4 regions of the Synechococcus sp. CBW1004 genome follow, and region 2 is predicted to be linked to each of the others. Evidence: predicted binding sites of a transcription regulator. Region 2 holds the regulator's gene; each other region holds the start of a gene.

Region 1 (7,532 bases), 620 kb from region 2:
GATCGGTGGCTATGCCATCACCCTGGCTGTGCTCGGGTCGATCGATTCCCTGCTCACCTCGTTGGTGGCTGACAACATCACCCGCACCCAGCACCACTCCAATCGCGAACTGATCGGCCAGGGCATCGGCAACATGGCCGCCGCTCTGGTGGGTGGCCTGCCCGGAGCGGGCGCCACGATGCGCACGGTGACCAACGTGCAGGCCGGAGGCCGCACGCCCCTCTCGGGCATGGTGCATGCTGCCGCGTTGCTGATGGTCACCCTGGGCGCCGGACCGCTGGCCTCGCTGGTGCCACTGGCGGTGTTGGGGGGAATCCTGCTCCATGTGGGGCTCGAGATCATCGACTGGCCCTTCCTGCACAGAGCTCCGAAGGTGTCCTGGAAGGCCACGGGGTTGATGTGGCTGGTGCTGCTGCTCACCGTTTTCTGGGATCTCGTGACCGCCGTCGTGATCGGCGTCTCGATCGCCAACATCATCACCATCAAAGATCAGGCCGACGCGCTCCAGCAGGCGACACAACGACTGGCAGGGGGCGATGATCTCAGCACCCTGAGCCCCCAGGAACAGCAGCTGCTGGAGCAGGCGGGTTCATCGGCGGCGCTGCTGCGGCTCGAAGGGCCGCTCAGCTTCGGCGCCAGCCGCTACCTGACCCAGCTGCTCAGCGACAGCACCGCCTACAGCTGCCTGGTGCTTGATCTGAGCGCTGTCAGCCATCTGGGAGTCACCGCATCACTGGCCATCGATGCGTTGTGCCGTGACGCGGCCAAACAGGGGCGGCGCGTGCTGATCGCCGTGCCCCAGGCGCGGTTCCGTGACCGACTCAACCGCTTCGGGGTGTCGCGCTACGGATCAGCACAACTGCTGCCCAGCCGCGCGGCGGCGATCGCCCAGCTCGACGCGGCGCGGGTAACGTGAGTTGACGCCCCTGACGGCTCTGGTCAAGGTGACAAGGAGCCCCACCTGAACCCGCGACGCCTATGGATGCCCTGCAGCAAGCATTGCTGATCTTTGCCGTGGGCGCGGTGGTGACCGCCTCCACCACGGCCATGATCGTGCGAGGCCATCTGCAGTGGCGCGGCCGCGATCCCTGGGAGCAGCACTGAGACATGGACAGTGGGGTTGTGACACCGCTGCTGTCGCCCGGCATCGCCTGGGCACTGGTGGTGGTCTTCGCCGTGCTCTGGATCGCCCTTGGTGTGGCCTGGGGACGGGGCGGCAAGGGCGACGCCGACGACTACATGCTCGCCGGCCGCAACATCGGCCTGGCCCTCAGCACCGCCACGCTGATGGCGTCGTGGGTGACCGGCAACACCACCCTGCTGGCCCCCGAATTCGGCTACCGCAATGGCCTCTGGGGGATGTTCAGCTATGCCCTGGCCGGCCTGGGCTTGATCCTGTTCGCACCCCTGGCGATCCGCATCAAAAGGCTGATGCCCCACGGGCGCACCAGCGGCGACTTCATTCGCCTGCGCTACGGCCGCGCCGCCTGGTGGGTGTTCATGGCGATCACCGCGGTTTACACCCTGGGCTTTCTGATGACCCAGGCCATGGGCGCCGGGATCCTGCTGGAGGCGCTTTCGGGCTTTGATTACCGGCTCGGCATGGTGGTGGTGATCGGCGTGTCCACCGTTTACACGCTCTATGGCGGCATGCGTGCGGTGGTGGGTACCGACTTCATCCAGTCGCTGCTGATCATGGGGTTGCTGGTGGTGGTGGCGGTGCTGGCGTTCCAGCGCTTTCCGCTCGAGCTGGTGCACAGCAGCCTCAGTGCGAGCCATCCCGATCGGCTCAACCTGCTGCTGCCGGCGGGCCTGCTGATCGCCTGGAACTCTGCGCTGTTTTCGATGGGCGAGGTGTTTCACAACAACATCTGGTGGTCGCGGGTGTTCTCCAGCCGCGCCTCGGTGGTCGTCAACGCCTTCGTCCTGGGCGGCCTGGCCTGGATGACCGTGCCGATCGTGACGGGCTCGCTCGGCCTGGTGGCCCTGGCGCAGAACCTTGCGCTGCCCCAGGTGAACATGGTGTTCCCGGTGATGGCCTCACAGCTGCTGGGCGCCGGCGGCGCCGCGCTGGTGTTTGTGGTGGTGTTCGCCTCTCTGACCTCGACACTCGATTCGCTGCTGGCCTCCACCGCCGATCTGGTCGCCGAGGATGTGGTGTTCAAACTGCTCAACCCGCAGCTGAGCGATGCCCAGCTGCGCCAGGCCACCAAGCTGGTGGTGGTGGGGCTCGGCCTGCTCACCCTGGTGCTGTCGTGGCCGCGGCTCGATTCGCTGGCCTCGGTGCTGTTTTTCACCGGCGCCCTGGTGGCCTCGACCGTGTGGCCTGTGGCCTATGGGCTCTACTGGTCACAGGCCAACCGCCACGCCGCCATCGCGGCCATGCTGGCGGGCAGCGCCGTGGGGCTGGTGGCCTATGTGCAGATCGCCCCGTACTGCGCCGCCTTGTTTTCAACCGCGGTCTCGGCGCTGGTGATGGCCGTGGGCAGCAGCCTCAGGCCCGAGCGCTTCCAGTGGCACCTTCTCAGGGAGGCCTGACCCGATGCTTCACGGCCTGGCACCGACCGTGTTGGCGAGCACCAGCTGGATGGCCAGTCTGCAGCTGCTGCGTCTGGTGGTTTACGGCAGCCTTGCCGCTCTGGCGCTGGCCGTGGTGGTGCTGCTGTTGATCTGGTGGCACGAATGGCGCTCAGGCAAAGCCTGGTGAGGCGGCCATGCCGGGAAAGTCAGGCCATTACTCTGTATCAACCGCTACCAAATCAGGTCAAATTTGAAGATTCGCTTGCGATCCGTGCAAGGCGGAAGCACGTTCATGCATGGTGTTAAAAACGCAGAAGTGCAGCGCAACACGCTTCGCTGCCCTGGTTGTAGCCCTCGCATTCATGGTGATCCTGACACCCGAAAAGCATGCCGATCCAGCCGCCTCGATCCGGTTTCGCCCCCTCGGCCCTGACACCTACGGCGCCACCCAGCCCCAGGCGCTGCTGAGCAACATCCAGGAAGACGGCGAAGCCCTGCACGACCTGGCGGATCAGCATGTGGTGTCAATCCGGCCATTTCGCGCCGAAACCCTGCTGCAGCTGTTCCGGCTGGCGGCCAAGTTCGAGAGCAATCCCAAGCGCTACATCACCCACAACACACCCCTCAAAGGCAAGATTCTGATCAACGCCTTCTACGAGCCCAGCACGCGCACGCGCCTTTCCTTTGACAGTGCCTGGCACCGCCTGGGCGGGGATTCCATCAACATCACCGACCGCAGCAGCACCGGCATCGCCAAGGGCGAATCGCTCACCGATGTCGCCCACATGTTCAACAACTATGGCGACTGTGTGGTGCTGCGCGACAACCATGCTGAAGCCGTCTACGAGATGACGGAGGCGCTGCGCATCCCGATCATCAATGCGGGCAATGGGATCGACCAGCACCCCACCCAGGCGATGGCCGACCTGTTCACCCTGCTCAAATGGAGACCGAGCCTCGCGAACACCAACGTTCCCGCCAGCTCCAGGATCCGCATCGGCATCGTGGGCATTCCCAATCGCATGCGCACGGTGAGATCGCTGCTGCACATCCTCGCCAAGTTCCCCCAGATCGTCGACGAGCTGGTGATCATCCACGACGCAGCGACGCACCCCTCAGATGATCTGTTCGATCCAGGGCAGCTAGAGGAGCTGCAACAGGCGGGGCTGACGCTGCGGCTGAGCACCAATCTGCATCGCGAGATTCCTGAGCTCGATGTGATCTACATCAATGCCATCGCCTGGGTTGGTGACAGCTATGAAGTACACGGCAGCTGCTTTCGCCTGACGCGCGATCTTCCCTACAAAGCCGACGCCATCGTTCTGCATCCCCTCGCCCGTGGCCCGGAACTGAGCACCTGCATGGACGACACGCCGCACAACTGGTATTTCAGCCAGGCTCGTGGAGCCGTATTCCTGCGCATGGCGCTGCTGACCTGCCTGGTGAACCGCACCGACCGCGTCATGGATGTGATCTGAAGCATGTGCGGAATCGGCGGCATCTTTCACAACAACCCTGCGGAGGCGGTGGATCCGCAGCTGCTGGTGAACATGGCCGCGATTCAGGTGCACCGCGGCCCCGATGGTTTCGGTGTGCGCGGCATCGACGATGCCGGCGTGGGCTTCTGCCATGCCCGCCTCTCGATCATTGATCTCAACGAGAACCGCGCCCGCCAACCGTTCATCAGCGGCGATGGCCAGCTGCTGATGGCGCACAACGGCGAGTTCTACGACTTTCAGCGCATCCGCGCCGACCTGACCGCCCGCGGCATGCGCTTCACCAGCAAGAGCGACTCCGAAATCCTGCTGCGGCTCTACCAGCAGCAGGGCCTCGAGAGCACCCTGCCGCAACTGCGGGGCGAGTTCGCCTTCGCCCTCTACGACCGCAGCGAGGACTGTCTTTACCTGGTGCGCGATCGCTTCGGCATCAAGCCCCAGTACTGGTGCCTGACGCCGCAGGGGTTGGTGTTTGGCTCGGAACTGAAGGTGTTGTTTGCCCACCCGGCCGTGGAGCGGCGCTTCACCTCCGAAGGCCTGTTCCACCAGCTGATGCAGACCATGGTGCCCGGCAGCACGGCCTTCGCCGGCATTCAGCAGGTGCGACCCGGCCATGTGCTCAAGGTGCAGCGGCGCGACGGGCAGCTCGAGGTCTCGCAATGGTGTTACTGGGATCTCAACTTCCCGCGTGAGCACGAGCGCGACCGCAGCCTGGGCGAAGCGCACCACATTGCCGCGATCCGTGAGGCGCTGCTCGAGGCGGTCGAACTGCGAATGGTGGCCGATGTACCCGTGGGCTGCTACCTCTCCGGCGGCATCGACAGCTGCTCGATCCTGGGGCTGGCTGCCGCCGTGAGTCAGACCCCGGTCAAGGCCTTCACGATCGGCTTCGATGACGCCCGCTACGACGAGACGCCGATCGCCCGGGAGATGGCCGATGCCACCGGCGCCGAGCAGGATGTGCTGCGCCTCAGCGGCGAGCAGCTCTACGGCTGGATGGAGCGCACGCTCTGGCACACCGAACGCACCATCTACAACACCCTGGCGGTGGCGAAGTTCCTGATGAGTCGCCACGTCAACGATGTCGACTACAAGGTGGTGATGACGGGCGAGGGCTCCGATGAGCTGTTCGGCGGCTATCCCGCCTTCCGCCGCGACATGTACCTGCACGGCCTCGACGACCTGCCCGAGGAGGAACGCCGCAGCTGCCAGCAGCTGCTGGATCAGTCGAACGCCCTGGTGCAGGGCGCCATGCTGGCGGCGGATCAGATCGATGATCCCGATCTCACCGCCGTGGTGGGCTTCACGCCAAGCTGCCTGCAGCCCTGGTTGGCCTGCGCACCGCTGGTGCCGGAGCTCCTGGCCGACGAGCATCGGACGGCCCTGGAGGGCTATTCACCCGGCAGGGCAATCGCCGCCGAGCTCAACCCCGAACAGCTGGAGGGGCGCCACGCGCTCGATCGCGCCCAGTACGTGTGGATCAAGACCATGCTCGAGGGGCAGATCCTCACCTGGGGCGGCGACCGGGTGGACATGGCCAACTCGATGGAGGCTCGCCCTGCCTTTCTCGATCATCACCTCGCCGAAGTGGCGGTGCAGGTGCCGCCGGAGCTGCGCATCAAGGGCAAAACAGAGAAATATGTGCTGCGCGAGGCCATGGCGGGCCTGCTGCCGGAGGTGCTCTACAAGCGCGAGAAATTTGCCTTCATGGCGCCACCGGCCCACACCGAGCCGAAGAAATGGCAGCAGATGAAGGAGCTGGCCGACACCCACCTCAACCCCGAGGCCATCGCCGCTGCGGGGCTGCTCAGCGCCGAGGGGGTGAACCGTCTGTTCGCACGCCACGATGACCCCGCCACCTCCGATGCCGAACGGGTGCAGTTGGATGCGGTCATCAACCACCTGCTGGGCGTGCAGATGCTGCACCGCCTGTTCATCGCCACCGACATCCCGGCCAAGGCCAGGGCGATGGCCGATGCGCTGGGCTGGCACCCTGAAGTGTCATCGTCACTACAGGAGAGCGCTCGGCGACCGGAGATTCTCTGTTGAGCTTTCTGAGGTCATCACCGCTTGTCTCTGGCGTCCCCCGTCGCGCCACGTCTTCAGCCCAATGGGCTCCGCCTGCTGGCGGCGCTTGAGGCGATGGCTGAAGTGGGCGCCCAGCCCGACGGCAGCATCTGCAGGCGTGGCTTCAGCCCTGAAGACCGGCAGGGCCGTGAACTGCTCGGCAGCTGGCTGCTGCAGGCCGGGCTCACGGCGCGGGTGGATTCCGCCGGCAACCTGATCGCGCGCCGCGAAGGATCCGAGCCCCACCTGCCGGCCCTGGTCACGGGCTCCCACCTCGACACGGTGCCCACGGGGGGCCGCTACGACGGCGCCCTGGGGGTGATCGCCGGGCTGGAAGTGCTGCGCTGCCTGCAGGACTGTGAGCACCAGCTGCGCCACCCGTTGGAACTGGTGGTGTTCGCCGATGAGGAATCGACGATGGTGGGCTGCAAGGGCATGACCGGTGCCGCCAGCGCCGATCCGGACGCCTACACCACCAGCAACGGCGAATCGATTGAGCGCAACCTGGCCCATCTGGGTGGCGATTGGGCCCATCTGGCCGAGGCCCGCCGCAGCGACGGCGAAATTGCCGCCTTTCTGGAGCTGCACGTGGAGCAGGGCGGTGTGTTGGAGCAGCGCCAGCACACGATCGGTGTGGTGGAGGGCGTGGTGGGGCAGCGGCGGTTCACGATCCGCGTGCAGGGGCAGGCCAACCACGCCGGCACCACCCCCATGCACGACCGCCAGGATGCCCTGGTGGCCGCCTCCCAGGTGGTGCTGGCGGTGCAACAGCTCGCCGCTGGCCATCCCGGGCAGCCGGTCGCCACCGTGGGCCGCCTCGACGTGTGGCCCAACGCCGCCAATGTGGTGCCCGGCGAGGTGGTACTGAGCGTGGACCTGCGCGATCTCAGCAGCGCGGTGCTCAACGCCCTCGAGCGAGGGCTGCGTCAGCAGCTGCAACGGATCGAGGCCAGCAGCGGCTGTCGTCTGGTCATCGAACCCCAGTTCGAAGTGCAGCCCACACCGGCGGACCCCACCGTGATGGCCACCATTGCCCGTTGCGCTGCAGACCTGGGTTACAGCGCCAGCCCATTGCCGAGCCGTGCCAGCCACGATGCACAGGAAATGGGGCGCCGCTGGCCCATGGGAATGATCTTTGTGCCCAGCCACCGCGGACTGAGCCACTCGGCCGCCGAATTCACCAGCCTTGAGCAATGCCTGGCCGGCACCAGTGTGCTGCTGGCGAGCCTGCTGCAACTTGATCGCGCGCTGGATCCAGGCCGGGATCCATGACGTTCTCGATCCTGGCGCGGGATCCGGGCAACGGACGCTTCGGGGTGGCCGTGGCCACCTTTCATCTGGCTGTCGGATCCACCGTGCCGCACATTCGCTCCGGTGTGGGTGCCGTCGCCACCCAGGCCCACACCAACCCTTATCTGGGCATCTGCGGGCTGGAGCGTCTTGAACAGA
Region 2 (7,532 bases):
CCTGGAGCAGGCAGGGCCTGAAGCCAGCTTCAGTCGTCGTGGTCGTCGAAGGGGTCGGTGAGACCCCGCGACGGGGGCCCGAAGGCGGTGTAGATCCCGAAACCGGTCAGAGCCAGCAGCACCACCAGCACCGCAATCGCCACGGACAGGGCCGGAGAGGTGCTGGAGGGATCCATGGGGTACGGGGGGGGGGAAAGGCAGCGGGAGCGTCACAACTCTCGACAGGCCCAACGAAGGGGCCGCCGAGGCTCGTACACTACCGGCCACGACCTCCAGCCTGAGAGCTTCGATCGGCCATGGCTCAACGCACCCGCCTGGGAGACATCCTGCGTCCGCTGAACTCCGAGTACGGCAAGGTGGTCCCGGGCTGGGGCACCACCCCGGTGATGGGCGTGTTCATGGCGCTGTTCCTGGTGTTCCTGTTGGTGATCCTGCAGCTGTACAACAAGTCGCTGCTTCTCGAAGGCATCAACGTCAACTGGAACGGCATCGGCTGATTCCGCCCGCGGCGGCACCCTCTCTCCCATGAACGTCTTCGGTATCGGCCTGCCGGAAATGGCGGTGATCGCCGCCATCGCTCTGCTTGTGTTCGGCCCCAAGCGCCTGCCCGAACTGGGCAAGACCCTGGGACGCACCCTCAAGGGCCTCCAGTCCGCCTCCCAGGGTTTCGAAGAGCAGTTCCGCACCGCTCTGGACGCCACGCCGGAGTCCTCTCAGTCGCAGGCAGCCGCCACCACAACCGCTGCCGCCGAAGTCGGGACAGCCACCGTCGCCAACTCGGCAGCGACCGAAGCCTCGTCCCCCAGCGGCGCCTCAGCCAGCTGAGCTCCTGTCTGGCCACGCTTGGATCTGCAACTGCTCGTCGGCCTGGGGAATCCCGGCGATCGCTATAGCGACACCCGCCACAACGTCGGCTTTCTCGCCCTCGATCGTCTCGTGGAGCACGAACGTGGCAGCTACCGCCAGCAGGGCCGGCTGCATGGGCTGCTCGCCGACGTCGGCAGCGGCGCCCGGCGTGTGCGACTGCTCAAGCCCCAGACCTACATGAACGACAGCGGCCGCTCGATCCGTGCCGCTCTCGACTGGTTCGGCCTCACCCCCCAGCAGCTCCTGGTGATCGTCGACGACATGGATCTGCCCTTCGGCCGGTTGCGCCTGCGGGCCTCGGGCAGTGCCGGGGGCCACAACGGTCTGCGCAGCACCATCGCCCATCTGGGGACGGAGGCCTTCGCACGGCTGCGGATCGGCATCGGTGCCCCGGCCGGAGACCCCAGCCAGCGGCGCGAGCGCACCGTGTCCCACGTGCTGGGACGGTTCAACGCCGAGGAGCGGCCGATCCTGGATCAGGTGCTCGACGAGGTGCTCACGGGCGTGGATCTGATCCGCCGTCAGGGCCTCGAGCGGGCCGGCAACCGGCTGAACGGTTTCCGGATCAGCGAGCAGGCATCCTGAAGGGCATGGCCCGGCTGCCGACCACCCATGCCCAGCTGCGCGTGCTGCGCCGCAGCTTCCGCCCGGCGGTGCTGGAGGGAGAGGTGATCGCCGGCGGGTTCCAGTGGAGCTTCTGCTGGGCCTTTGACCGGGGCGAGCTGCGCGTGGAGCCCTCGCTGGGGCGGGCCCTGATCCAGGACGCCCTGCTTCGCTTCCTGCTGCGCGCCGACTATCAGCTCGAACCCGGTGGCGACTACGCCTTCACCGTGCGGGCGAAGTTCTGATCGGAGGCAGCCCATCAGCCTCGCAACGCTCGAGCGGATGGCCCAGATACCGCTCCAGCAGCAGTTGGGCCACCACGTCATCCCAGTCGCGCGGGGGCTGCCGCAGCCCCGCCGGCAGCAGGCGACGCCAGCCCCGAGGCGGTTCGAGCTGCCAGAAGCGTTCTCGGGCGGCCAGCGTCGTGCCCCGTTCCTCCACCAGACAGACCGGCAGCAACGGGGTCAGGCGCGCCTGCCAGGCCTGCGAACCGGTGCCATCCCCGAGCACCACCGCCACCAGCCCGTCCTGCCTTCGCCAGCGCTGCAGCTCCTGCCAGGCCGCCTCCGGCGGCAGCACCCGGGCCACACGGATACGGCGGCGTTGCGGATCGCTCAGCACCAGACCGCACTTGCTGCGTCCAGGATCCAGGCCGGCCAGCGGCCCCTCGGAGGGGATCGCGGCGCCGGGATCGCGGCGGGGAGTGAAGGCGGCGGGAACCATGAGCCTGAGCTGGCGACGCAACGAAGGACGGCAGACCCGCCACCCTGGGGGCCGCGGCACACGGATCGATCCTGACTGTCCCGTGGGGCAGCGGCAGCCGCTGACCTGCATCGACCATCCGAGTCCGCAGGGCACCTCCACCGCAGGCACACGCCCCCACAAGCCATTGCCACGGGCGAGCGCGAAGCCACCCGAGTGTGCGCCGCCCGGAGCGTTGTCACGGCCACGCCAGCGGCCGCGACCCGCCGCCAGACGGTCACTGCGATCGCTGAGGCCTGCCGTCACCCCCGGCACGAAGCCCCACCCAGCGCAGCTCGACGACGATCGGATCCGGGGTGTCCGCATCCACGCGGGCCACGGCCTCGAGGTTGGCCTCCTGGCCGACGGGGCGTTCGGCCAGCGCACGGCCCAGCTCGTTGAAGTCGTTCACATCGAACTGAAGGCCATCCACCAGGGTCCCCTGGCGCTGCACCTTGGCGAAGGCGGCGGCCAGCAGCAGGTTGAGGCGGCTGCGCACCAGCTCCGCCCCACGCTCATCGCCGTCGAGGGTGGTGCGGGCGAGCACCTCGCCCTGGCGCGTCACCTGACGGTTGGGGCGCAGCTCGGCGAAGGCGAGCACCCGCTGTTCCCCGCGCAGCACATTGCTGGCGGAGAGGATGCTCACCACCCAGGTGCCGCGCTGGGCCAGCAGCGACGAGAGCCGGTTGATGTCGTTGCGGGGCACCAGCAGGATCTGGCGATCCGGCTTCTGCCCAGGCAGCAGCCGCTGGAAGGCGACGAGGTTGGCCTGCTGGAGCAGCGCGTCGATCACCTCGCGGGCCTGACCGGCCCGCTCCAGGCGGACCTTCGCTGTCGCCAGGGGCTGACCGCTGGCGATGACGACATCGCCGCGCCGCAGGGCGATGACATTGTTCTCGAGCTGCTTGAGCTCCTGCTCACCGGCGGCGATGCGCTGGCGCACCCGCTGCAGCTCGGCCTCATTGCGGCGGATCTCGGCGTCGCGGCCGCGCACCTCACGGCTGAGGCGGCTGCGCTCGCTCTCCAGACGTGCCCGCTGGCGCTGCAGGGGCTGCAGCTCCTGGCGCAGGCTGGCCACGCGACTGGTGGCCTGGGCGAGCTGCCGCTCGGCGCTCCGCTGGCTGGCCAGGGCCTGCTGACGACCGCTCACAGCCTGGCGGCGCCCCTGCTCGGCGCGTGAGAGCTCCGCCTGACTGCGGCGCAGGTCCGCACTGCTGCGCTCGAGGGCCATGCGGCTCTGATGCAGACGCTCCTGCAGCTGGTCGAGCTCGAACAGCCCCACCCGCAGCCGCTCGCTCACCAGCAGCATCAGCCCGAGCGAGACGGCACTGATCAGGGCGCCGGTGAGAGCGGTGATCACGACGGCGGTGTTCTTCGGCCGCAGCCCCAGGAGGCTGAGCCGGGCCTTGCCCACCGTGCTGCCCAGCCTGTCGCCGAGGGTGGAGAGGACACCGCCCAGCACGAGCAACGCCAGGATCAGCAGCCAGCCGGACACACCCTCCTCCAGGAACGCCCCAGTATCCCTGCCGGCCCCGGAGGGGCTTCAGCTGAACCGTTTCGCCAGAGCGATGGGGTCGAACACTGTGATCTTCTTGCGGTCGATCTGCAGCAGGCCCTCGTTGCGCAGATCTCCCAGCAGGCGGGTGATCGTGACGCGGGTGGAGCCGATCGCCTCGGCGATGGCCTGGTGGGAGAGGCGCAGATCAATGGTGATGCCCTCGCTGCTCGGGACGCCGAAATCGCGGCAGAGCACCAACAGGAAGCTCACCAGCCGCGAACTCATGTCGCGGTGGGTGAGCGTCTCGATCATCGTTTCGGTCTGCAGGATGCGCGAGGAGAGGCCCTGCAGCAGCAGCAGGCCGACGCTGGCGTCCTGCTCGATGGCGCGCCGCACCGAGGTGGCGGGAGCGGTGATCATCTCGACCCGCGTGAAGGCGATCGCGTGATAGAAGCGATCCGATCGCTGGCCGGTGAGCAGCGATAACACTCCGAACAGACTGTTCTCACGCAGCAGAGCCACAGTGATCTCCTCGCCCGATTCGTAGACGCGCGACAGGCGGACGGCGCCACGACGCAACAGGTAGACCCGCTCAGCGGGATCACCGGGGAAGAAGATCGTCTTGCCCCGCTCCACCGATTCGACACTGCTGCCCGCAAGGGAGCGGATCACCTCCGCGAGGGTGGTGCTCGGAGGCGGCGCGCCGGGGGCGGTGAGACCGGCCCCAGGGGTGCCCGTGGAAGGAGTATTGGCGTAGCGGCTGAACCCGCGGGTGGCGCCGACCATCGGCAGGGCTTGAAGTGATCGGAAGCTACGGATCGTTCCGCCCATGCCTTGTAGCAACCCACACGGTTTGCCGCCGAGGCAGCAGCGGCGACAACCCGCACGACGGTGGAAGCGCCAGCCAGGACGGCGCAGGCCACCTGAACGCCTGCTGCCGACGCGCCCTCCTGGCTCTGGCGACGGGAGTGCCGGGCACCAGCCTCGATGCCGGCCACCGGCAGTGACCCGACAGGTGAATCCCGGGCGCCAGGGCCTCCGGGGCCTGGGGAGGGGGTATGCCCGCCTCAGGCAGCCGGCGCCGCCTCGGTGAGCGCCCGGCGCTGCAGCTCCTGCAGCCGGGCGATGCCGACACCGGCCAGATCCAGCAGGGCGTCGAGCTGGCCTCGGCTGAACGGGGCGCCCTCCGCGGTGCCCTGGATCTCCAGCAGACGCTGCTCTCCGTCCATCACCACGTTGAGATCCACGTCGGCGCGGCTGTCCTCGCTGTAGTCCAGATCCAGCAGGGGCTGGCCCTCGACCAACCCCACCGAGATGGCGGCCACCTGCTGACGCAGGGGGGAGGCGCTGAGCACGCCCCGGCGCTGCAGACGCTCGAGCGCGGCGGCCACCGCCAGCCAGGCGCCCGTGATCGCGGCGGTGCGGGTGCCGGCGTCGGCCTGGAGCACGTCGCAGTCCACCAGGAGGCTTCGCTCTCCGAGGGCCGCGAGATCGAGGCTGGCCCGCAGGCTGCGGCCGATCAGGCGCTGGATCTCCTGGGTGCGACCGGAGAGCTTCATCAGCTCGCGCGGCTGGCGGCTGGGGGTGGAGGCCGGCAGCAGCCGGTATTCGGCGCTGAGCCAGCCGCTGCCGGAGCCCCGCCGCCAACGGGGCAGATCCTCCTCCAGACACACGCTGCAGAGCACCCGGGTGCGGCCGGTCTCGATCGTCAGCGAGCTGAGCGCGAACCCCATCGGATCCCAGACGATGCGCACCGGCCGCTGGTCATCGGCAGCACGGCCGTCCCGGCGTGGACCGGGGGCCTCGGCCGTGGTGGCAGGCCCCTCGCCTGCGACGTCGCTGCTGGATTCAGGCCAGGGCGGCGAGACCGGCGGAACGGACGGGATCAAGGACAGACGGGGCGGCTGCAGGCAGGCTAGGCCGCCGCGGTGGTACGTCTGTTTGCGCCACCGGTGGTGTGCAGAGCCTGTCCCTGCCGCTACATTCAGGTTCAGCGGCACCCCGGCCGCTCTCCCCGGCGCGGCGCAGCCAGCCGCCCGCCGGGGACGCTTCGGCGCCCGCGGCCCTCCCGGCACAGGACCCACCCACGGCCGCCTGCCCCAGGCTCCGACCGCTTCCCCGAATGACCGTCAGCCTCCCTGCCCACCGTCAGCCCTCCCGCCCCTCCGGTCACGGCCGCGGCGAGGTGCACAACCAGGGCAGCGGAGCACCCCGGCTCACCGGTCTGCCGACGCCGACGCCCGTGCAGCTGGTGCCCCAGCCCGAGGGTCTGCTGCAGATCCACACCGCGCCGTTCCGCGGCAGCATGGCGGCGGTGTTCAGCCAGGCCCTGCGCACGGCCGGCCTGGGCAGCCGCGTGCTGGTGAGCCAGTTCCTGCGGGGAGGTGTGGAACAGGGGGTGGCCGGCAGCCTCAGCCTCTGCGGACGCCTGCAATGGCTGCGGCCGGCCACGCCCCTCTGCATCGAGGAGCCCCTGGATCAGGCCGGCGACAGGGAGGCGGCGACCGCGGCCCTCGAAGCGGTGCAGGAGGTCTGGAGCTACAGCCGCGAGCGGCTGGTGGAGGGCAGCATCGACCTGCTGGTGCTCGACGAACTGGGCCTGGCGATCCAGCTGGGCTACCTCGAGGCCGCTGAGGTCACGGCCAGCCTGGAGCGGCGTCCCGCCCATCTCGATGTGATCATCACCGGACCGGCGATGCCCGCCGAACTGATGGCGATGGCCGATCAGGTCACCCAGCTGCGCCGCTGCGCCTGAGCAACAGGTTCCCCTCCGGCGGGTCGACACCGGAACAGCCCTCTAGGGTGATCCCCACGCCTATGGCAGAGGGGCGGCGACCGGCGTCCCTCACACCGCCTTCCCCATGCTCAAGAACGACCGCTGGATCAACGAGCAGGCCGCCGCCGGCATGCTGGATCCCTTCCAGCCCACCCTGGTCCGGCACCTGGAACCCGAGACGGCCGGCTCACCGGTGCTCAGCTACGGCTGCTCCTCCTACGGCTACGACCTGCGACTCTCGGCGAAGGAGTTCCTGATCTTCCGCCATGTGCCGGGCACGGTGATGAACCCGAAGCGGTTCAACCCCGCCAATCTCGAGCCGGCGCCGCTGCACCGGGACGAGGACGGCGCCTACTTCATCCTGCCGGCCCACTCCTACGGGCTGGGTGTGGCTTTGGAGCGCATGAAGGTGCCGGCCAACATCACCGTCATCTGCCTGGGCAAGAGCACCTACGCCCGGCTGGGGATCATCGTCAACACCACCCCGGCTGAAGCCAGCTGGGAGGGGCATCTCACCCTGGAGTTCAGCAACTCGAGCGGCGCCGACTGCCGCATCTATGCCAACGAAGGCATCTGTCAGCTCCTGTTCTTCGAAGGCGATCCCTGCGACACCACCTACCAGGATCGGGCCGGCAAGTATCAGCACCAGCCCGAGCGCGTGACGCTGGCCAAGGTGTGAGCCGTACCCTCCGTCACGGATGTCCATCTGAGCCAGTGCCCTGATGTCACGCCCGCCGATCCCGGTCACCACCACCTTTGAATTGCCTGGTTTCCGCATCCTCGAATGCAGGGGAGTTGTGCGGGGCATCGTCGTGCGCTCACCGACGTTGCTGCAGGGTTTCCTGGGCGGCCTGAAGACGATGATCGGCGGCCGCATCGGCGCTTACACCGCCATGTGCGAGCAGACCCGCCAGCAGGCCTTCGACGAGATGCTTCAGCACGCCACAGGGCTGGGAGCCAACGCGATCGTCGGCATGCGCTACGACGGCTCAACGATCGAGACGGGAGCCAGCGGCGCCACCGAAGTGCTCTGCTACGGCACGGCAG
Region 3 (7,532 bases), 550 kb from region 2:
TCACAGCCTGCATTCCCTGCCCTGAGAAGGTTCGCACCCAACGTGAACTGCAGAACACCTACTTCACCAAGTGGGTTCCCTATTCCAGCTGGTTCGCGGAACAGCAGCGGATCATGAAGCAGGGGGGCAAGATTCTCAAGGTGGAACTGGCGACCGGTCGTCGGCAGCAAAGCTGCGGCAACTGATCTGCTTCGACCTCGTCTCTGGATCGGCCATTCAGGCTTTGAGCTGATTGGTCGATCCTCGGCGTCTTCCCCGGCTCCGCCGGGTTTTTTTATGCTTCGCGCTCGTGGCCGCGTCCCTCCGTGCGCCTCCCGCGGCCCGAGGCCCCCGAGGGAAGCCTCGCCTCCCGTTCCCCGGTGACCATGCCTGGCCCGCCGTGATCCCGCCGCGGCGGGTAGGGGTGGCGAGAGCCGTCAGGGAATGGCCGCCGATGGTGGCACCTGGGGCCTGCCTCTCCGCCCATCTCGCCGGTTCTCTGGCGACGCGGCTTCCATGGGTGGCCGCTCCTCCTGATGGCCCCTGACCCAGCCTCAGCGACTGCGCGAGAGCCTGCCGCTGTGCCTCCTGACGTCGTCTTGATCCGCCTTCTGCGCCGGACAGCCAGCCTGGAAGCCCGGGGATCCTTCGCTGGGCTGGTCGCGATCCGTCTCTGAAGGTGCTGCATCGTGTCGCTGGTCACCACAAGTGGATCCGGTTCGTGATGGAGCGTCGGGGCCTGCCGGACGTGTCCGATCGCTCCGCTTCTCTCGACAAAGGGCGCCGCAGACGGCTCAATGGAACGATGGTCGTCCCCGTTCCTCCGGCCTCGATGTCCACCTCCACCCGAGCCTTGCCGGTTGACGCCGACGCCGTCTCCGGACGTCGGCGCGGCATCCTTCCCCTGCCCTGGAGTCTCTGGCCAGCGGAGGCCCGTCTGCTGCTCGGCCTGGTGGCCCTCTGGAGCTGTTTCGGGCTGTTGGTGCTCACCTCGGCCAGCTGGTTCGTGGCGGATCGCGAGATGGGGGATGCCGCCTTCTACCTGAAGCGTCAGCTGATCTGGCTGATCGCCAGCTGGGGTCTGTTGCTGCTGGCGATCCGCAACACGATGCGGCGCTGGCTGCATCTGGCGGCCCCGGCCCTGCTGATCGGCATGGCCCTGATCGCCGCCACTCTGGTGATCGGCAGCACGGTGAACGGAGCCAGTCGCTGGCTGGTGATCGGGCCCCTGCAGATTCAGCCCACGGAGCTGATCAAGCCCTTCATCGTGCTGCAGGGTGCGGTGCTCTTCTCGCACTGGCGCCGGATCGCCAAAGACCAGAAACTCCTCTGGCTTGCCATCTTCGGAGCCGTGATGCTGCTGATCCTCAAGCAGCCCAATCTCAGCACCGCAGCGCTGATAGGCCTGCTGCTCTGGCTGATGGCTCTGGCCGGCGGCCTGCCCCTCGTCCTGCTCCTCGGGGCTGCCGGTGGAGGTGGACTGCTCGGGACGTTCAGCATCATGGTGAACGAATATCAGCGCCTGCGCGTCACCTCGTTCCTTGACCCCTGGCGTGATCAACAGGGAGACGGCTACCAGCTGGTGCAGAGCCTGCTGGCGATCGGTTCCGGTGGCCCCCTGGGCCAGGGGTTCGGTCTCTCGACCCAGAAGCTGCAGTATCTGCCGATCCAGACCACCGATTTCATCTTCGCGGTGTTCGCTGAGGAGTTCGGCTACGTGGGCTCCCTGATGCTGCTGCTGTTTCTGATGGTCTTCGGCTTCGTCGGTCTCCGCATCGCCCTCAGCTGCCGCAGCAACCAGCACCGCCTGGTGGCGATCGGTTGCACCACCCTCCTGGTCGGCCAGTCGATCCTCAACATCGCAGTGGCCAGCGGCGCCATGCCCACCACCGGTCTGCCGCTGCCGCTGATCAGCTACGGCGGAAACTCGCTGCTCAGCAGCCTGTTCGTGGCCGGTCTTCTGATCCGCTGTTCCCTGGAGACCACCGGCCTCGAGGGGAACCGGCCCCGCCGGCAGCGTTCCGTCCCCGCCTCGATAGGCTGATCCACCGTCGGCCTTCCTACGGCCATGTTCAGCCCGGCCCTGCTGCTCGCCGACTGGGGTCGCAGCGGTGAACTGCTGCTCCAGAACTCCCTCTCCCACCCCGGACCGCTCACCCTGGGCCTGGTCTTCACCGGAGGGCTGCTCACCAGCCTCGGACCCTGTTCCCTGTCGCTGCTGCCTGTCACCCTGGCCTATCTGGCCGGATTCGGGGGCGACACCGCCCCCCTGCCTCAGCAGGCTCGCTCACTGCCCTGGCAGCGCAGCCTCAGCTTCACCGCCGGCATCGTCGCGGCCCTGGTGCTGCTGGGCGGAGGCAGCGCTCTGCTTGGACGCCTGTATGGGAGCCTGCCCAGTCAGATCCCCCTGCTGGTCGCCGTCGTGGCGGTGCTGATGGGCCTGAACCTGCTCGGTTTGCTCCCCATCCCCCTGCCCGCCGGTCCCGATCCGGAGCGTTGGAGACGTCTTGTGCCTGCTCCGCTCGGCCCGCTGGCGGCCGGCCTGGCGTTCGGACTGGCCTCCACGCCCTGCACCACGCCTGTGCTCGCGGTGTTGCTGGCCTGGATCGCCCAGAACGGCCGGCCTCTGACGGGCATGCTGCTGCTCATCAGCTTCGGGGCCGGGCAGGTGATCCCTCTTCTCCTGGCCGGCACCGCCGCCGCCATCCTGCCCTCGCTGCTGCGCCTGCGGCGCGTCGGGCAATGGATCCCACCGCTCAGCGGTGTGGTTCTTCTCACCACCGGTTGTCTCACCCTGCTCGCCCAGATCCCATGACCGCATCGGCCCCGCAGCCCTGGCGCCCGCTGCAGCGCCTGCTGGGCCTGATCTCCGATCTGCGCCTGGCGATCGCTCTGCTGCTTCTGATCGCTCTCGGCAGCGGCATCGGCACGGCGATTCCCCAGCAGGAAAGCGAGGGGTTCTATCACCAGCGCTACGACCCGGCCCCCTGGCTCGGGCTGCTCCATGGCGACGGGGTGCTGGCGCTGCAACTGGATCACGTCTATTCCAGCGGCTGGTTCCTGGCCCTGCTGGCCTGGCTGGGTCTCTCCCTGCTGCTATGCAGCTGGCGGCGTCAGTGGCCAGCGCTCTCGGCCTCCCTGCGCTGGATCGACTACCGCTCACCGCGTCAGCTCAGCAAGCTCAGTGTCGCCCAGACGCTGGTCTGCGCCGATTCCCAGGCCGCACTGGAGAGGCTGGATCTGGAGCTGCGCCGTCAGGGGTGGAGCATCCGCCGCCAGGACGATCGCCTCGCCGCCCGTCGTGGCGTGGCCGGTCGCGTCGGCCCGCTGCTGGTGCATGCGGGCCTGGTCGTCCTGATGGTGGGCGCCGCCTGGGGCGCTCTCGGGGGTCAGCGGCTCGAGCAGTTCCTGGCGCCGGGCCGTGAGCTTGAGCTGATGGACAGCCGCGGCCGCACCCAGCTGACGGTGGCTCTCGACGCCTTCGCGATCGAGCGTGACCCGGCGGGCCGGCCGGAGCAGTTCCGCTCCGAGCTGCGCCTGATCCCGCCAGGGCCGGATGCCGTGCCGGCTCCTGCCCAGCCGGATCAAGGTCTCCCCTCCCCTTCTTCCGTCCCTGACGGCGGCGAGGTGGTCCCCAGGGCCCTGCGAGCTGAGATCAGCGTCAATCACCCACTGCGCCACCGCGGCATGACTCTGTATCAGGCTGACTGGGCCCTGGCGGCGCTCAACGTCCAGCTGGGCCGCAGCCCGGTGCTGCAGCTTCCCCTGCAGAGCCTTCCCCAGCTGGGTGAGCAGGTCTGGGGGGTGGTCATGCCCACCCGGCCGGATGGCAGTGAGCCGGTGCTGCTCACCCTCTCCAGCGAGGAGGGGCCCGTTCAGGTGTTCGGTTCGGATGGCCTCCGAGTGGCCCAGCTGGTGCCTGGGGGCGAGGCGCAGGAGGTGCTCGGCCTGCCGATCAGGGTGGCTTCGGTGCTCCCCGCCAGCGGCATCCTGCTCAAGCGCGACCCCGGCGTGCCGCTGGTCTACGCCGGCTTCGCCATTGCCCTGATGGGGGGCGGACTGAGCCTGCTGGCCACCCGTCAGCTCTGGGCGATCAGTGAGCCCGCGGCTGCTCGCCTGCATGTGGCGGGCCTGTGCAATCGCAATCTCACCGCCTTCGCGGCTGAGCTGCCGCAGCTGCTCAGCAGGGTTGCCGCTGACCGTGACTGACCCGCACGACGGTGTGGACATTGCCGCGCGGGTTGAAGTCCGCCACCAGCTCCATCCACACCGGATCGCAGGCCGCGACCAGGTCGTCAAGGATGCGGTTGACCACCTCCTCATGGGAGATGGTGCGATCCCGGTAGCTGTTCACATACAGCTTGATCGCCTTCAGTTCCAGCACCCGCGGACCGGGCTGGTACAGCAGCCGCAGCACCGCGAAATCGGGATAGCCCGAGAAGGGGCAGAGGCAGGTGAATTCCGGCAGCTCGATCGAGACCTCGTAGGCCCGCCCAGGCCGGGGGTTGTCGAAGCAGATCAGCTGGGCCTCGGCGATGGCCCGCTCGCCGTAGAGCGGCGTGCGGGTCTGCTCGGAGACGCTGCTGGCCTCGGCGCTGGAGACGCTGGAACTGGTGGCGGTGGCCATGGGCCCTGGAGACACATCGATCGTTCCCGGACCGTACTGGATCGGTCCGGGCCGGCCGGCGGCGGCGTGCCCGTGCGTGCCCGGCTGCGCATGCAGCGTCGCTCAGGGCCCAGGGCGCTGCCTTTGGGTGGCTCCCGGTTCCGGTGGAGCCGCTCCGGCGATGGCGCCTCCTGCGTAGCAACGGTTACGACGACTCTCGTCGCTCTCGGGCCTAATGACCCTGCCCGTTCACCCGGGCCCGCACTTCAGGCGCCGGGATTCCGCCGTTTCCCTGTCGCGAAGTGCTCAGGGTGGCTTGCCCTGCTCCTGCCAGCCCTCCAGACTCCAACTGAGACAACCCCTCACCCATGAAGAAGATCGAGGCCATCATTCGTCCCTTCAAGCTGGAAGACGTCAAGATCGCCCTGGTGAACGCCGGCATCGTCGGCATGACGGTGAGCGAGGTGCGCGGGTTCGGCCGCCAGAAGGGCCAGGTGGAGCGCTACCGCGGCTCCGAGTTCACCGTCGAGTTCCTGCAGAAGCTCAAGCTCGAGATCGTCGTCGATGACGATCGCGTCGACACCGTGGTCACCGCCATCCAGGATGCGGCCCGCACCGGCGAGATCGGCGACGGCAAGATCTTCATCAGCGCCATCGATGCCGTGATCCGCATCCGCACTGGCGATCGCGACAGCGAAGCCATCTGACGCGCTTCGATGGTCGGGGGGGAGACGGAGCCTGAAGCGATTCAGGTGCCCTCTCCTCTCGCGTTGTGTCGACACTGTTCCAGGGGTGATGCCGTCTGGGCGGCCTCGCCTGTTGCGGCGCTCATCCCCCCTTCCCAGCCATGGTGCGCTGCACAACGGCGTTCACCTCGGCTTCCGTCAGCAGGGGCGCCGCAGCCGCGGCCAGCGCATCAGGCTCTCGCAGCCAGAGCAGGTATTCGTGGTTGCCGGCCGGTCCGGTGATCGGAGAGGCCACCAGCCCAGCGGGCGCCCAGGTGAGCTGTCCGGCCGCTTCGATCACCGTCAGGATCGCGTCGCAGTGGGCACGCGGGTCGCGCACGACGCCCCCTTTCCCGACCCGCTCACGACCCACTTCGAACTGCGGTTTGACCAGCAGCACCGCTTCCGGTTCCGCTGCGGCCGGCACTGCGGACTGTTCTCTTGAGCGCAGCAGGCCCCGGAGCGCCGGCAGCACCCGGGTCAGTGAGATGAAGGACACATCGGCCACCGCCAGATCGGGCCAGGGGTTGCCCGGGCCATAGAGATCGGCCGGCTGCAGGTGCCTGAGGTTGGTGCGCTCGCGCAGCACGACGCGGGGGTCGGTGCGCAGGCTCCAGGCCGTCTGGCCATAGCCGACGTCGATGCCATAGACGCGCTGGGCGCCGTGCTGCAGCAGGCAGTCACTGAAGCCGCCGGTGGAGATGCCGCCGTCGAGGCAGATCCGCCCCTGCACCTGGATCGGCCATGCCTCCAGTGCCGCCAGCAGCTTCTCGCCGCCGCGGGAGACGAAGCGTGGTGGCGTCTCCACATGGAGTTCCAGATCGGGCAGGACCTCCGTGCCCGGTTTGTCGAGCAGCTGATCGCCGCCGCGCACCTTGCCGGCGCGGATCAGCTGCTGCGCCTGTTGGCGGCTGGCGGCCAGGCCGCGCCGCACCAGTTCCAGATCAAGACGCTGCCTGCGGGCCATGGACCGCCACTCCCCCGATGCATCACAGTCCGTTTCCGTTCTTCATCGAACCACAGACGAAACCGAACAAAATCCGAGAGAGCGCCGGCGCTGCCCAAAGTCGCCGGAAGATGGCGCCACTCCCGCACCAGACGCGATGGCCCATGCTCCTGAACCGACTGGCCACGGCATGACTGCTCCACAGCCGCTCCGCGCTGCGGCAACGTCCACGGTGCTGGAGCTGCTGCAACCGGGAGCCTTCGTCAAGCTCCGCAACCAGCCTGAGGATCTCCCCCCCTTCCAGCTGATCCGCTGCCGGGGCGGCCGCTGCTGGGTGCGGCAGCAGGCCTGGGGCCGTCTGGTGCACTGGGAGGTGGCCCACCGCCAGCTCACCGCCGTCGCCTGAGCCTCCGGGGAAGACCTGATCGGCGAGTCCGTAGGTTGGGATCGACGACACTTTTCCACCGGCCTTGATCGAGCGCTACACCCTGCCCGAGATGGGCCAGATCTGGAGTGAGGAGGCGAAGTTCCAGAGCTGGCTTGATGTGGAGATCGCCGCCACGGAGGCGAACTGCGAGCTGGGGCGCGTGCCCTCCGAGGCGGTGGCGACGATCAAGGAGAAGGCGTCCTTCTCGGTGGAGCGCATTCTCGAGATCGAGGCAGAGGTGCGCCACGACGTGATCGCCTTCCTCACCAACGTCAATGAGCACGTGGGTGATGCGGGCCGCTATATCCACGTCGGCATGACCAGCTCCGATGTGCTCGACACCGGCCTGGCGCTGCAGATGAAGGCCTCGGTGCGGCTGCTGCGCAGCGAGCTCGACCGTCTGGCCGAGGCGATCCGCGAGCTGGCCCGTGCCCACAAGGGCACCGTGATGATCGGCCGCAGCCACGCGATCCATGGCGAGCCGATCACCTTCGGTTTCAAGGTGGCCGGCTGGCTGGCGGAGGTGGAGCGCAACCGCGAGCGGCTGGAGCGGCTCGAAGCGGTGGTGAGTGTCGGCCAGATCTCCGGTGCGATGGGCACCTACGCCAACACGGATCCCTGCGTCGAGGAGATCGCCTGCTCCAGGCTGGGCCTGGTGCCCGACACCGCAAGCACCCAGGTGATCTCCCGCGATCGCCACGCCGAATATGTGCAGACCCTGGCGCTGGTGGGCGCAGCACTGGAGCGCTTCTCCACCGAGATCCGCAACCTGCAGCGCACCGATGTGCTGGAGGTGGAGGAGAACTTCGCCAAGGGCCAGAAGGGCAGCTCGGCCATGCCCCACAAGCG
Region 4 (7,532 bases), 940 kb from region 2:
CCGGCTGAACTGCCAGGAGAGATCGCGGCTGAGGGTGGCATCGGTGATGCCGTAGAAGAGCTGGCAGGCGCGCCGGATCTCGCGCAGCTGCTCCTGGGGCGGCTGATGCCAGAAGCTGTCCTCCTGCAGGTTCCAGTAGACGGCGTTGATCTGCTCCCACATCTCGGTGGTGATCACATCGCGGATCTGGCGAGCGTTCTCGCGGGCGATGGCGATGCAGTTGACGACACTGCTGGGGTTGCGCTCATCGCGCACCAGAAACTGCACCACATCCTCAGGAGTGCCCCGGGGGCAGAGGCGATCGAACAGCTCCCGGTCGCCGCTGGCATCGATCAGCGGCAGCCAGGGTTCGGCACTGCCGGGCGGGCAGTCGAGCGCCATCGCCTCGCTCACCTCGACGAAGCGGGAGATGTTCTCGGCGCGCTCGAGATAGCGATTGATCCAGTAGAGCGAATCGGCGACGCGGCTCAGCATGAGGACACCTCCAGGCCGAAGGCCCCGGCAGCGGAGCTCTGGCTCTGGCCGGCTGGATCACGACCCGGTTCGCTGCGATCATCGATGATCCAGGTGTCCTTGCAGCCGCCTCCCTGGGAGGAGTTCACCACCAGCGAGCCGCGCCGCAGCGCCACCCGCGTCAGCCCTCCGGGGGTGACCCAGGCCCCCTTGCCCCGCAGCACATAGGGGCGCAGATCGACATGGCAGGGATAGATCTCTCCTTCACTCAGCGAGGGAACGGTGGAGAGCTCCAGCGTCGGCTGAGCGATGTAGTTGCGCGGATCGGCCTCGATCTTGGCGGCGAATTCACTGATCTGCTCGCGGCTGGCGTGGGGGCCGATGAGCATGCCGTAACCGCCGGCTTCAGCCACGGCCTTCACCACCAGATTGGGCAGATTCTCGAGCACATAGGCGCGATCATCCGGGCGGGAGCAGAGGTAGGTGGGCACGTTCTCGATGATCGGCTCCTCATCGAGGTAATAGCGGATCATCTGCGGCACATAGGCATAGATGAGCTTGTCGTCGGCCACGCCGGTGCCGGGCGCATTCGCGATCGCCACCCGACCGGCCCGCAGGCAGGACATCAGCCCGCGCACCCCGAGCAGTGAATCCGAGCGGAACACATCAGGGTCGAGGAAGTCATCGTCGATGCGGCGGTAGATGACATCCACCGGCTCCAGGCCGCTGGTGCTGCGGATCCACACCCGATCCCCCTCACAGACCAGATCGCGACCCTCCACCAGGGGGATGCCCATCTGCTGGGCCAGGTAGCTGTGCTCGAAGTAGGCGCTGTTGAACACCCCCGGCGTGAGCAGCACCACCTTCGGTGTGTCGGTCCAGGGGGCGAGTTCGCGCAGGGTCTGCAGCAGCTGCGAGGCGTAGTTGTCGATCGGCTGCACGGTGCGGCCGGCGAACAGGCTGGGGAAGATGCGCTTCATCACCCGCCGGTTCTCGAGGAAATAGGCCACCCCCGAGGGGCAGCGCAGGTTGTCCTCCAGCACCCGCCAGGTGCCCTCACCATCGCGCACCAGATCCAGTCCGGAGATGTGGCACCAGCGCCCCAGCGGCGGCGTCACTCCCTGCATCTGGGGTCGCCAGCCGTGGGAGCTCTCGACGTCCTCGCGGGGCACGACGCCATCGGCCATGATCCGCCCCTCGCCGTAGACATCGGCCAGAAACCGGTCGATGGCCTCCAGGCGCTGGATCAGCCCCTTCTCCAACCGTTGCCACTCCGCTGCACCGATCAGGCGTGGCAGGGGGTCGAAGGGAAGAATCCGCTCCACTCCCTTGCTGCCGGAGTCATTGAGCCGGAAGGTGGCCCCCAGCCGCTTGAGCAGCATGGCGGCGGCAGCGTGGTTCTGGTTGAGCTGGGCGAGGCCCATCTGCCCGAGCGAGGAGAGCAGGGGACGCAGCGAGGCGCGGGGCTGATCGACGGAGCTGAAGTACTCGTCGTACCCGTGGTTGGGCCGATAATGCGTGAACATGAACGGGCTGCCGTTGGCGCGATCCTGCAGCGCGGCAGCGGCCCGCCCGGTGCCTGTTGCTACAGGTTGAGGGCGTCAGGCCAGGGCCGATCGGAGCTCAGGTCACAGGCCGCCCCTCTGATCGGGCAACGACGAGCTCACCGGCCAGAATCGGGGCACAATGGGGGCAGTGGGAGCAGTCATGGTCGAGCCCCAGCCCAGCAGCGGCGACGCCGAAGCCAGGGCCTGGCTGGCGGGGCGTCTCGACGCGAATCCGGAGCCGCCGTCATCCGCGGATTCCCCGCCCCAGACGGCGCCCCCGGCGGCCAGCGATCCCTGTGTGCTGCTGGCGCCCCCCGACCGCGGCGAATGGCTGGGACAGGAGCACCGGCGGCTGGAGCGCTACCCGGTGCAGGCCAGCCGCCCGATCGCCCTGCGCCTGCTTGATGCCGGCGGCCAGCCACAGGGGCGCTGGTTCCTGGCCGACATCCTCGACATCAGCCGCGGCGGCCTCTGCCTGATGGTGTCCGGCCCCATGCAGCTGCCTGCCGAGCAGCATCTGCAGATGGATGTGCGCTGCCACCCCGACTTCGGCCAGCTGCGGCTGGAGAGCGTGATGCGCTGGTGCCGCAGCTCGATAGCGTTCACGACCCTGGGCCTGGCCTTCCTGGAGCTGCTGCCCCGGGTGCCGCGGCTGGAGCTGGAGCGCCGCACCGTGCGCCGCGACCCCAACACGGAAACCTGGGCCAACGAATGACGGCCCGGGCGACCCGGCCCGAGGCCAGGACTCTCAACGCCCCGCCTGATCTCACCCGGACCTTGGCACTCAGAGCAGGAAATAGCGCTGCGCCATCGGCAGCACCTCCGCCGGTTCGCAGGTGAGCAGCTCGCCGTCGGCGAACACCTCGTAGGTCTGGGGGTCGACCTCCACCCGGGGTAGGGCGCTGTTGTTCTTCATGCTGGCCTTGCCGATGCCGCCGCGGGTGTTGACCACCGGCACACAGGGGCGCTTCAGGCCCAGCTGGCGCGGCAGATCCTCCTCGAGGGCCGCCTGGCTGACGAAGGTGAGACAGCTGGGGGCCAGGGCGGCGCCGAAGGCGGCGAACATCGGCCGGCCATGGACCGGCCCCGGGGTGGGAATCGAGGCGTTGGCATCGCCCATCTGCGCCCACACGATCGAACCGCCCTTGAGCACCAGTTCGGGCTTGACCCCGAAGAAGCCCGGCTTCCACAGCACCAGGTCGGCCAGCTTGCCCACCTCGATCGAGCCCACCTGGCTGTCGATGCCATGCACGATCGCCGGGTTGATCGTCACCTTGGCGATGTAGCGCTTCAGGCGGGTGTTGTCGTTGCGGCTGGAATCCTCCGCCAGGGGGCCGCGCTGCACCTTCATCTTGTGGGCGGTCTGGAAGGTGCGGGTGATCACCTCACCCACCCTCCCCATGGCCTGGGAATCGCTGGCGATCAGCGAGAAGGCGCCGATGTCATGGAGGATGTCCTCGGCGGCGATCGTCTCGCGGCGGATGCGCGATTCGGCGAAGGCCACGTCCTCCGGAATGCGGGGATCGAGGTGATGGCACACCATCAGCATGTCGAGGTGCTCCTCGAGCGTGTTGCGGGTGTAAGGGCGCGTCGGATTGGTGCTGCTCGGCAGCACATTGGCCTCACCGCAGACGCGGATGATGTCCGGGGCATGGCCGCCGCCGGCGCCTTCGGTGTGGAAGGTGTGGATGGTGCGGCCGCCGATGGCGCGGATCGTGTCCTCGACGAAGCCCGCCTCGTTGAGCGTGTCGGTGTGGATCGCCACCTGGATGTCGAAGCGATCCGCCACCGACAGGCAGCAGTCGATCGCGGCGGGGGTCGTGCCCCAGTCTTCGTGGAGCTTGAGGGTGATCGCCCCGGCGCGGATCTGTTCCTCGAGCGCCTCGGGGGTGCTGGCGTTCCCTTTGCCGAAGAAGCCCAGGTTCACCGGCAGGCCCTCGGCCGCCTGCAGCATGCGGGCCATGTGGAAGGCCCCGGGGGTGCAGGTGGTGGCGTTGGAGCCCGTGGCCGGACCGGTGCCGCCGCCGAGCATGGTGGTGACCCCGCTGGCCAGCGCCGTCTCCACCTGCTGCGGGCAGATGAAGTGAATGTGGGTGTCGATGCCGCCGGCGGTGACGATGTGCCCCTCACCGGCGATCGCCTCGGTGCCGGGCCCCACAACGATGGTGACGCCGTCCTGGATGTCGGGGTTGCCGGCCTTGCCGATCGCCACGATGCGGCCGTCCTTCAGACCGATGTCGGCCTTGACGATCCCCCACCAGTCGAGGATCAGGGCATTGGTGATCACCGTGTCCACGGCGCCCTGGCTGCGGGGCGTCTGGGCCTGGCCCATGCCGTCGCGGATCACCTTGCCGCCGCCGAACTTCACCTCATCGCCGTAGGTGGTGAAGTCCTTCTCCACCTCCAGGATCAGCTCCGTGTCGGCCAGGCGCAGCCGGTCGCCGGTGGTGGGGCCGTAGGTCTCGGCGTAGGCGCGGCGGCTGATGCGGTAGGGCATGGCGGGTGCGTGCGGAGCAGGAGCCTGGGGATGAAGCGGATGGGAGGGAACGGCGGAGCGGGCATCGGGCACATTCGACCCGCACGGAACTCAGTCGAGCGGGCCGTTCACCAGGCCGTTGAAGCCGAACACGCGACGATCGCCCGCGTAGGGCACCAGGCGCACCTCACGGCTGTCGCCGGGCTCGAAACGGATGGCGGTGCCGGCCGGGATGTCGAGCCGCAGGCCCCGCGCCGCGTCGCGATCGAAGCGCAGGGCGTCGTTGGCTTCGTGGAAGTGGAAGTGGGAGCCCACCTGCACCGGCCGGTCGCCGCTGTTGGCCACCGTCAGCACCGTGACAGGCCGGCCGGCGTTGAGCTCGAGCTCGCCGGGTTCCGGAAGCAGTTCGCCGGGGATCAGGGGAGGCATCGGTGGCGGGGGTGAGGGGGGACGGACAGGGGACGTGAGCGTGGGGAGAGGCAGAACCGGGCCGGGAGGGGAGAGGGTCCTGCCGCCGGGGAAGCGACGGCGCTGCTGCTGCATCGCGATGGCAGCCGCTCAGCGGATCGGATCGTGCAGGGTCACGAGCTTGGTGCCGTCGGGGAAGACCGCTTCGATCTGCACCTCGGGGATCAGCTCGGGAACGCCCTCCATCACCTGATCGCGCCGCAGCCAGGTGGTGCCCTCGGCCATCAGCTCGGCGACGCTGCGACCGTCACGGGCCCCCTCCAGCACCAGAAAGCTGAGCCAGGCGACGGCCTCGGGATGGTTCAGCTTCAGACCCCGGTTGAGACGGCGCTCCGCCAGAAGGGCGGCGGTGACGATCAGGAGCTTGTCCTTTTCCTGAGGGGTCAGATGCATCGGAGCAGGGCTTCAGGGGCGCGTGGCTTCAGGAGGGAGACTGCAGGAGGGGAGCCCGGCCGCGATCGCAGGGGGACGGGCGGGGTCAGGGCCATGGATCACGGCGACGACGGAACCGCAGCGCGCCCGCGGCCGCCGGGGGCCGAAACGCGGTGCCCTCACTCTGGCAGCGTCTCCCGGTTCTGCCCGTTCGGGGAGAGCCATTCCTATCGGAGCGCCGCTCCGATGGCCACCGGCCGTGAGAACGGGCCGCACCCTGCCGCAACAAGCGACTCTGGTCAGGGATGCCCCCCGCCTGAAGCCTGCCGCTCCGCCGCAGGCGGCTGAAGCACCAGGGGCTCCTCCTGAAAGGGCCAGCAGCGCGGCAGCTCCGGAGCGCTCAGACCCCGAGCGCTCCGGATGGCGGCCCAGAGCCGGGTGAACCAGGTGCGAGCGGCGGTGGTGGAGGGGCCGCGGTAGCGGGCCACCACCCCCTGATCCAGCCCGCCGCACTCCATCTCTCCCACGAGGCCGACGCGGGCCCGCCGCCCCTCGGCGAGCAGCTCCGCCAGTGCTCCTGCCGCCAGCGGCTGCGGCGCCGCCCACACCAACGAACCGAACACCGGCTCGCCCCCCATGCCGTGCCCATCCCGCAGGGCGGCATCGGCCAGCTCGAGCCGGTCCACCAGCTCCCAGCGAGGCCCATCAGGGCCAGGGCGCACCACCTCCAGAGCGGAGCGCCAGCGCCCCTCACCGAGCTGCTCCCCGGCGGCGGTGCGTCCGAGCCGCACCACCTCGGCCCCCAGCCAGCTGGCGCCGGGTGCCAGCTCCACCCGCAGCCGCTGGCTGTACAGACCATCGGCATAGAGCACCAGCTCCTGGGGCAACCACTCGAGATCGGCCCCTTCCGCCAGGGTCATCCGTACGTCCTGGGCCGCCCAGAGGCCGGCGGGCGCCCGGTGGCTGCGGCCGATGCTGCCGTACACCTTCTGGGCGGCGACGCTGGTGAGCAGGGCGCTGCTGCCCGGGGCCAGCTCCACCTCGAGGCTGAGCCGGTCGCCGCCCACCAGGCCGCCGGCGGTGTGCAGGATCGGCAGTTCACAGCGGCCGCCGGCGCGTCGGAAACCGCGCTGCAGGCGCAGGGGCGCCGTGCTGCCGCCCTGATGCACGGTGCCCTCGGCGCCTGCCTCGAAGCGCAGCCACAGACGACCGTGCCAGGGGGCCTGGGCCGCGGTCGGGACGGACGGGACAGGCCCGGATCCAGAGGGGGCGGACAGCGTCATCGTCGGTGCAGCTCCGGTCCCGGCGACCGTGACACAGTGACCCCCGCCTCCGCCGTGCCGACGCCACCATGTCCGAGCCGCTGCTGCTCAGCCGCCGCCTGGCACCGGCACCGGAGACCGCCCGGGCCGATGGGGATGCGGGGGCAACCACGGCTCCACTGCTGGTGCTTGCCCTGAGCGCCGACGAACGTCAGCGCCTGCGCGGCCACTGCCGCAGCGCCTGCGGCCGCGATCTGCTGCTGCAGCTGCCACGGGAGGGCGGCCCCCTCCAACCGCAGGAGCGGCTGGCCGACGACGACGGCGTGCCGTGGGTGCGCGTCGAGGCGGCCCCTGAGGAGCTGCTGGTCGCCCGCAGCGACGATCCCTTCACGCTGCTGCGGGCCGCTTATCACCTCGGCAATCGCCATGTGGCCCTGGAGCTGCGCAGCGGCGAACTGCGCCTGCTGCAGGATCCGGTGCTGGCGGAGCTGCTGCGGGGCCTGGGGGTCTCCCTGGAGGCGATCACCGCTCCGTTCGCCCCGGAGAGCGGCGCCTACACCTCCAGCCACAGCCATCACCATGGGCCCACCCCTCGCGACGAGCCAGGCCCCGACCACGACGCCTCGCCCGGTGGCCCGGCCCGGCACGCCAGCCATGCAGCCGGAACCAGGAAGGGGGATCCGGGAGAGCACCACCACCCGCACCGGCACTGAGCCCAGCTGAGATTGGGCGCCGATCGGCCCGCCCCCTCCCCCACCGAGCCGCCGAGGTCCACACACAGCATGGTGAGCGAATCCACGCCCGCTGACGAAGCATCCCGCTCTGACCGCGCCGCCCCGACCGGCGGAGATCCCCATGGCGGCTCGGTCAGCGACGGCAGGACGACACACGCGGGTGCCAACCGCGAAGCACCGGCCCGGCACGCAACGGATCGGACAGACGGGCTGGCGGCAG

Evidence for each region. The regulator NtcA, encoded in region 2, controls nitrogen genes in cyanobacteria. The targets are predictions, from matches to a motif close to GTANCNNNNGNTAC.
Region 1: a site for NtcA is predicted at 2,742-2,755, ahead of H8F25_RS11100 (aspartate carbamoyltransferase). Genes of this name have one in related genera too.
Region 3: a site for NtcA is predicted at 4,781-4,794, ahead of H8F25_RS16600 (P-II family nitrogen regulator). Genes of this name have one in related genera too.
Region 4: a site for NtcA is predicted at 2,029-2,042, ahead of H8F25_RS09700 (circularly permuted type 2 ATP-grasp protein). Genes of this name have one in related genera too.

The regions. Positions count from the first base shown of each region.
Region 1 is NZ_CP060397.1:2,328,724-2,336,255, reverse strand. Features, by position in the region: gene H8F25_RS11115 (SulP family inorganic anion transporter) at 1-916, shown strand, start outside; gene H8F25_RS17985 (hypothetical protein) at 979-1,104, shown strand; gene H8F25_RS11110 (urea transporter) at 1,108-2,538, shown strand; gene H8F25_RS11105 (hypothetical protein) at 2,543-2,707, shown strand; gene H8F25_RS11100 (aspartate carbamoyltransferase) at 2,883-3,998, shown strand; gene asnB (asparagine synthase (glutamine-hydrolyzing)) at 4,002-6,065, shown strand; gene H8F25_RS11090 (Zn-dependent hydrolase) at 6,087-7,355, shown strand; gene H8F25_RS11085 (DUF1028 domain-containing protein) at 7,352-7,532, shown strand, end outside.
Region 2 is NZ_CP060397.1:2,946,908-2,954,439, reverse strand. Features, by position in the region: gene psbN (photosystem II reaction center protein PsbN) at 30-176, opposite strand; gene psbH (photosystem II reaction center phosphoprotein PsbH) at 297-497, shown strand; gene H8F25_RS13995 (TatA/E family twin arginine-targeting protein translocase) at 526-825, shown strand; gene pth (aminoacyl-tRNA hydrolase) at 844-1,452, shown strand; gene H8F25_RS13985 (DUF3146 family protein) at 1,458-1,715, shown strand; gene H8F25_RS13980 (resolvase) at 1,693-2,193, opposite strand; gene H8F25_RS13975 (DUF3084 domain-containing protein) at 2,450-3,706, opposite strand; gene ntcA (global nitrogen regulator NtcA) at 3,755-4,495, opposite strand; gene rph (ribonuclease PH) at 4,777-5,598, opposite strand; gene H8F25_RS13960 (cob(I)yrinic acid a,c-diamide adenosyltransferase) at 5,832-6,464, shown strand; gene dcd (dCTP deaminase) at 6,571-7,164, shown strand; gene H8F25_RS13950 (YbjQ family protein) at 7,208-7,532, shown strand, end outside.
Region 3 is NZ_CP060397.1:3,493,068-3,500,599, forward strand. Features, by position in the region: gene H8F25_RS16575 (phycobilisome linker polypeptide) at 1-185, shown strand, start outside; gene H8F25_RS16580 (FtsW/RodA/SpoVE family cell cycle protein) at 812-2,023, shown strand; gene H8F25_RS16585 (cytochrome c biogenesis CcdA family protein) at 2,048-2,794, shown strand; gene H8F25_RS16590 (cytochrome c biogenesis protein ResB) at 2,791-4,188, shown strand; gene queF (preQ(1) synthase) at 4,160-4,606, opposite strand; gene H8F25_RS16600 (P-II family nitrogen regulator) at 4,954-5,292, shown strand; gene H8F25_RS16605 (TlyA family RNA methyltransferase) at 5,414-6,277, opposite strand; gene H8F25_RS16610 (hypothetical protein) at 6,447-6,662, shown strand; gene purB (adenylosuccinate lyase) at 6,727-7,532, shown strand, end outside.
Region 4 is NZ_CP060397.1:2,010,093-2,017,624, reverse strand. Features, by position in the region: gene H8F25_RS09705 (alpha-E domain-containing protein) at 1-474, opposite strand, end outside; gene H8F25_RS09700 (circularly permuted type 2 ATP-grasp protein) at 468-1,979, opposite strand; gene H8F25_RS09695 (PilZ domain-containing protein) at 2,161-2,715, shown strand; gene ureC (urease subunit alpha) at 2,785-4,497, opposite strand; gene H8F25_RS09685 (urease subunit beta) at 4,588-4,905, opposite strand; gene H8F25_RS09680 (urease subunit gamma) at 5,035-5,337, opposite strand; gene H8F25_RS09675 (urease accessory protein UreD) at 5,616-6,599, opposite strand; gene ureE (urease accessory protein UreE) at 6,668-7,291, shown strand.